Regions from separate parts of the Butyricicoccus sp. AM78-15b2TA genome, predicted to be linked through region 1. Evidence: predicted binding sites of a transcription regulator. Region 1 holds the regulator's gene; the other holds the start of a gene.
The links. Region 1 encodes Rex, which represses fermentation and respiration genes when NADH is low (regulators of the CRP and FNR family bind a similar motif). Its sites were predicted from a motif close to ATTGTTAANNNNTTAACAAT; they were not measured.
Positions count from the first base shown of each region.

Region 2: a site for Rex is predicted at 1,512-1,531, ahead of PGS25_RS13645 (butyryl-CoA:acetate CoA-transferase). Genes of this name have one in related genera too.

Region 1 is NZ_JAQEHY010000016.1:50,424-53,839, forward strand. Features, by position in the region: gene PGS25_RS13040 (aconitate hydratase) at 1-337, shown strand, start outside; gene PGS25_RS13045 (isocitrate/isopropylmalate family dehydrogenase) at 444-1,601, shown strand; gene PGS25_RS13050 (redox-sensing transcriptional repressor Rex) at 1,641-2,297, shown strand; gene metA (homoserine O-acetyltransferase MetA) at 2,373-3,287, opposite strand.
Region 2 is NZ_JAQEHY010000019.1:23,421-26,836, reverse strand. Features, by position in the region: gene PGS25_RS13650 (sensor histidine kinase) at 1-47, shown strand, start outside; gene PGS25_RS13645 (butyryl-CoA:acetate CoA-transferase) at 142-1,482, opposite strand; gene PGS25_RS13640 (transporter substrate-binding domain-containing protein) at 1,791-2,657, shown strand; gene PGS25_RS13635 (amino acid ABC transporter permease) at 2,758-3,396, shown strand; gene PGS25_RS13630 (amino acid ABC transporter ATP-binding protein) at 3,409-3,416, shown strand, end outside.

The sequences.
Region 1 (3,416 bases):
CGGTCAGGGCTCGTCCCGTGAGCATGCAGCGCTCGTTCCGCTGTATCTGGGCGTAAAGGCCGTACTGTGCAAGTCCTTCGCACGAATTCACAAGGCAAATCTGGTCAACTCCGGTATCATCCCGCTGACCTTTGCCGATCCGGCGGATTACGATGCAATCAATCTGCTGGATGAAATCTCTCTGCCGAACGTGCTCGAGGAAGTGAAGAACGGCAAGCAGGTCACCGTTGTTTGCGGCGGCAAGACCTTCAAGGCCGACTGTGAGGTTTCCGAGCGCCAGCGTCACGCACTGCTTGCAGGCGGTACGCTGCTGTACGCACGTCAGCAGAGCAAGTAAGTCAAGACGTTATGCCGGCCGGAGAGCCAAGCGGGTTCTCTGGTCGGACTTGACAGGCATATTTTCTTTTGTTAAAATAATATCAATGGTGTAGGAGGACAAAACCATGTCTATCGACCAGTCTGTTCTGGATAAATTTGAGGCAGTTGTAGAGAGCCAGCGCAAGCGTATCATGGATATGAAGGAGCAGGACGATTTTATTGATTACTCCAAGCTGGACAAGCTGATCATCGGCGTGTGCGGCGGCGACGGCATCGGCCCGATGATCACCGGCATGGCCCAGCATGCGCTGGAGGTTCTGCTGGCAGACAAGGTAAAGGCCGGCAAGGTGGAGTTCCGCGTGATCGACGGTCTGACCATCGAGCGCCGTGCCGAGCTCGGCTGCGCAATCCCGCCCGACGTTATGGAAGAGCTGAAGAAGTGCCACGTTATCCTGAAGGGCCCCACCACGACTCCGCGCAAGGGTGATCCGTGGCCGAACGTAGAGTCCGCGAACGTTGCAATGCGTAAGGGTCTCGACCTGTTTGCCAACGTGCGCCCGGTAAAGGTGCCTGAGCTGGGTATCGACTGGACGTTCTACCGCGAGAACACCGAGGGCGGCTATGCTGTCGGTTCGCAGGGAGTACAGATCGACGACGATCTGTTCATCGACTTTACCGTAGCTACCTCGCAGGGCTGCGAGCGTATCGCTCGTCTGGCCTTCGACTATGCACGCAAGACCGGCAAGAATCGTGTTTCCTGCGTCACCAAGGCGAATATCATCAAAACCACCGACGGCAAGTTCCTCGATACCTGCCAGAAGGTAGCTAAGGAGTATCCGGAAGTACAGTTTGATGACTGGTACATCGACATCATGACCGCAAAGCTGCTCGACGACAAGCGCCGCCGTGACTTTAAGGTCGTTGTACTGCCGAACCTGTACGGCGACATCATCACCGACGAGGCCGCTGAGATCCAGGGTGGTGTCGGCACGGCAGGCTCTGCCAATATCGGCAAGCGCTATGCGATGTTCGAGGCAATTCATGGCTCTGCGCCGCGTATGGTACAGGAAGGCCGTGCAAAGTACGCGGATCCGTCCTCCGTACTGCGTGCAGCTGTTATGCTGCTTGAGCACATCGGTGAAATCGAACTGGCAAAGAAGCTCGACCGCGCACTTGATATCTGCATGGTAGAGGAGCACAAGGTTGTTGTTACCGGTCGTGATACCGGTGCAACCGCACAGGAATTTACCGATTATGTGCTGGATACCATCGCTAAGCTGTAATTTACACGAGAAATAGAATTTGAGAGAGGGAGAGGGTCTGTGGAACACAAGCAAGAGGTTTCCAAAGCGGTAATTCAGCGATTGCCTCGCTATTATCGGAATATTTGTGAGCTGAAGGCTGAAGGGGAGCAGCGTATCTCCTCCAAAGCACTGGCAGAGCGCATGGGACTGACCGCTTCGCAGATTCGTCAGGACTTTAACTGCTTCGGCGGCTTTGGTCAGCAGGGCTACGGTTATAATATCGACAAACTGCAGGAGGAGCTGGGTGCGATCATGGGTCTGCGGACCGGCCGCACGGCGATTCTGCTGGGTGCCGGCAACCTCGGTCGTGCACTGCTTAATAACTTTAACTTTTCTGCCAGCGGCTTTGAGCTGCTGTGTGCGTTTGACGCAAATCCGCAGCTCATCGGTCAGCGCTTTGGCGGCCATGAGGTACGCAGCGCGGATACGCTTGCGGAGTTTATTGAGCGCAACAAGCCGGATGTGGCGGTGCTCACCATTCCGCGCGGAGATGCCCCGCGTATCGCACACGGTCTGGTAGAGCGCGGTATCCGCGGTCTGTGGAATTTCACCGGCGAGGACCTTCATTTGGAGGGACTGGGCGTTCCGGTCGAAAACGTGCATCTATCGGACAGCCTGATGACACTGTGCCATCTGGTCGGCGCAGCAGACGAGGAAAGAGAGCAGAACCTGTAAAACGAAAGGGAGTATCTTTTGATACTCCCTTTTTGTGCGAAAAAGCCGCTATCCAATGGATGAGCGGCTTTTGTGTTACATTTTGTCCAGATAATACGGTGTTGTCTGGTACACATAGTAGTTGACCCAGTTGGTGTAAAACAGGTTGGCATGTGCCTTCCAGGTCACCAGTACGTCCTCGTTGGGATCATCGTTGCGGAAGTAATGGCGCGGCACCTCCGGGTTCATGCCCTTAGCCAGATCACGCTCATACTCCTTTTTGAGCGTGTCGGCGTCGTACTCGCCGTGGCCCAGCACAAAGATCTGACGGCCGTTCATTGCCTCTACGATGTGCACACCGGCTTCGTGCGACTCCGCGAGAATGGTCAGACGATCGTTTTTGCGGATGTCGGCGGCACGCACCTCGGTGTGGCGCGAGTGCGGTGCGCAGAAGATATCATCAAAGCCGCGCAGCAGCGGCTCCTTCGGCAGCAGAACATGGTGCTTGAAAATACCGGACATTTTTTCGGGCAGCATGTACTTCGGAATACCGTAGTGATAATACAGACCGGCCTGCGCCCCCCAGCAGATGTGCAGCGTGGAATGAACGTGCGTTTTAGTCCAGTCCATGATCTCGGTCAGTTCCTTCCAGTATTCGACTTCCTCAAACGGCATGGTCTCTACCGGCGCACCGGTGATGATAAAACCGTCATATTTCTGGTCGCGGATATCGTCGAACGTCTTGTAGAAGGTGAGAAGATGATCCTCCGGCGTATTTTTGGAATGGTACGTTTCGGTCTGGATCAGATCGACCTCGATCTGGATCGGCGTGTTGGATAAACAGCGCAGGATCTGGGTTTCGGTAATGATTTTCAATGGCATCAGGTTGAGTAAACCGATGCGAAGAGGACGAATGTCCTGTGTCGCGGCACGGTGTTCGGTCATAACGAAAATGTTTTCGCTTTCCAATACGGCGCGTGCCGGCAGACTGTCGGCTATCTTGATAGGCAAGCCGACACCTCCTTTTTCTCTTCACAAATCTTTATATAATATATTCAGTATAGCAGATTTACGGCGGTATCTCAAGGGTTTGCATAAAATGCAGAAAAATGAAAAATAGTTATTGACAAAACAGGGGGA
Region 2 (3,416 bases), on a different contig from region 1:
GCTTTTCGGTTAAGAATCAGCAGTTTATCCTGCGAATTTCACTTTAATAATTGCATAAGAAAAAACGCTCTGTTTTCACAGAGCGTTTTCTTATAAACAGTAGCAAACACCGTGCGGAACTGTAGTTCCGCCGACAGCATTTTATCTCTTATTGGAGCGCTTCCAGATACGCATCTTCTCCGCTTCCTGAATCAGCTGCTCGCGGAAATCCGGATGTGCAACCGAGATCAGAGCCTCCGCACGCTGCCATGCAGTCAGACCCTTGAGGTTTACCTTGCCGTACTCGGTGACAAACCAGTGCGCGCACGGACGGGCATCGGTAACGACCGAGCCGTTCTCAAGCGTCGGACGAATGCGGCTCTCGAGCGTGCCGTCCTTCTTCTTAAAGGTGGACGAGCAGCAGATGAAGCTCTTGCCGCCCTTGGACAGATACGCGCCCAGAACGAAGTCCAGCTGGCCGCCTGCACCGGAAATCTGCTTGACACCGGCACTTTCTGCGTTCATCTGACCGAACAGATCCACATCCACGATATTGTTGATGGAAATGAAATTGTCGATCTGTGCAATGGTGCGCGCATCGTTGGTATAAGATACCGGTGCAGACATGCACTCCGGATTATCATTTACAAAATCGTACAGTTTCTGGGTGCCTGCGCCGAACGCGAACACCTGACGGCCGCGGTCGATGGCCTTCTTCGAGCCGTTGATCTTGCCTGCACGGGAGATGTCAACGAATGCGTCAACGTACATCTCGGTATGAACGCCGAGGTCCTTCAGGTCAGACTCTGCAATCATCGAGCCTACGGTATTCGGCATGCCGCCGATGCCCAGCTGCAGGCACGCGCCGTTCGGGATTTCCTCCACGATCAGCTTTGCAACCGCCTTATCAACCTCGGTCGGCTCGCCGCCAGCGCCCATCTGCGGCATTTCGGTGTCGCTCTCAACGATCATATCCACCTGCGAAATGTGAATGCCGTCCTCAAAGCCACCAAGGCAGCGCGGCATATACTTGTTGACCTCAACGATGATAACATCGGATACATCGCAGATCGCCTTGAGGTGCGAAGCCTGCGGGCCGAAGCTGAACCAGCCGTGTGCGTCCATCGGCGCCACCTGAATCATGGCTACATTGACATGACGGACGTTCTCGCGGTACCAGCGCGGCATCTCGGAGTAGCGCAGTGCGCTGTAAAAGCCGAAGCCCTCCATGCAGGCCTTGCGCTCAATGCCGGACATATGCCACGAGTTCCAGGTGATCTTGTCGGCTGCATCCGGAATATCGAATACCGCCGGTCGGCGCATGAGTACGCCGCCGCGGAAGTTTACATCCTCCAGCTCGCCCATGCGGGCAGCAAGCGCCTTGTCCAGTGCAACAGGCGTACCCGTACACCAGCCGTAGTCTACCCAGTCACCCGATTTAACAACTTTAACGGCTTCATCCGCCGTTGTCAGCTTCTGCTGATACAGTGCAGTATAATCCACGCTGATTCCCTCCGTCTTACTTGTTCTTCATTGTTTATTCTTTAACAATCATGCTTACTTATGATTATAATCTCTTTTGGGGTACAGGTCAACACAGGTTCGCAAAAAAGAGTGAGAATCCATTCAAACCGCTCCCCGCCCTCTTCCCCTTATATTTCACCCGGTTATTTTAGATTTTGCACAAAATACCGTCCGGTTATTCTTCAAAAATACTGAAAATCCGCATGAAAATCAGGGGTTGATTTTCTGCGCTAAAGTGTTATAATAGTAAACAAGATATGAACTGAATTACAGGAGGTTTTCTAAAAATGAAGACGAAGAAACTTCTTGCACTGCTGATGGCAGGCGCAATGAGTGTATCCATGCTGTCCGGCTGCGGCGGCTCTGCTGCCAAGACCGACGACTCGAGCGCCGATGCGGCTGACACCTCAGCTTCCGCCGAGAGCGATATGGATTATGTAAAGAGCAACGGCAAGCTGGTCATCGGCATCACGGATTTCGCACCGATGGATTATAAGGAAGACGGCTCGGACGAGTGGGTCGGCTTTGACGCGGACATGGCAAAGGCTTTCGCTGAGAGCCTGGGCGTAAAAGCTGAGTTCATCGAGATCAACTGGGACAACAAGATCATGGAGCTGGATTCCAAGGGCGTTGACGCCGTTTGGAACGGCATGACCCTGACCGATGAGGTTAAGACCTCCATGAACTGTTCCGACCCGTATGCGACCAACGCACAGGTAGTCGTTGTTCCGTCCGACAAGGCCGACGCTGCCAAGGACATCGACTCCATCAAGGATATGACCTTCGCGGTTGAGTCCGGCTCCGCCGGTGAGGCTGCTGCACAGGCTGCCGGTCTGAATGCAACCGCAGTTCAGTCTCAGGCTGACGCACTGATGGAGGTTGCCGCAGGCACCTCTGATGCCTGCGTGATCGACCTGCTGATGGCAGGCGCTATGATTGGCGAGGGCACCAGCTACCCGAACCTGACCTACACCGTAAACCTCAACGAGGCCAACGGTGAGGAGGACGAGAACTACGTTGTTGGCTTCCGCAAGGATTCTGACCTGACCGAAGCATTCAACAACTTCTACAAGGGCGCTTACAAGGACGGCATCGTTCTTTCCTTCGCTCAGAAGTACGGCGTACAGGAAGCAATCGTAGATCCGGAGGCTTAACTCCCATTCCCCCAGTTAATATAAGGCAGAAGGCGGACTACCGTCTTCTGCCTTATGTGTCACAGGAAATAAAGTAAAAAAGAGGTAAAGAGGAAACGACATGTTTGCCAATGTAACACTCAGCCTGATGGGCGGCTTTGTTACCACCGTACAGCTTTTCTGCCTGACGCTGGTATTCGCTCTGCCGCTCGGCCTGCTTATCAGCTTCGGCTCGATGAGCCGCATTACACCGCTGCGCGCACTCATCAAAATCATCGTCTGGATCGTCCGCGGCACGCCGCTTATGCTCCAAATCATCATCATTTTCTACGGTCCTGCCCTGCTGTGGGATATTTCCCTGCCGCGCTTCACCGCTGCGCTAGTTGCGTTTGTCATCAACTACGCCTGCTACTTCTCGGAGATCTTCCGCGGCGGCATTCAGGGCATTCCGAGCGGTCAGTATGAAGCCGGTCAGGTGCTCGGCATGACCAAAAGCCAGATTTTCTTCAAGGTAACGCTGCTGCAGGTCATCAAGCGCGTTATCCCGCCGATGGGCAACGAGTTTATCAACCTTGTTAAAGATACCGCACTGGCGCGTACCATCGCGGTATACGAGGTGCTGTGGATGGGCGAAAAGTTCATCAAGAGCGCCGGTATCATCTGGCCGCTGTTCTACACTGCCGTATTCTACCTGCTGTTCAACGGTATTCTGACCCTGCTGTTCGGCTGGATCGAAAAGAAAATGGATTACTTTAAATAAGGAGGAGCCGTTATGCCTAT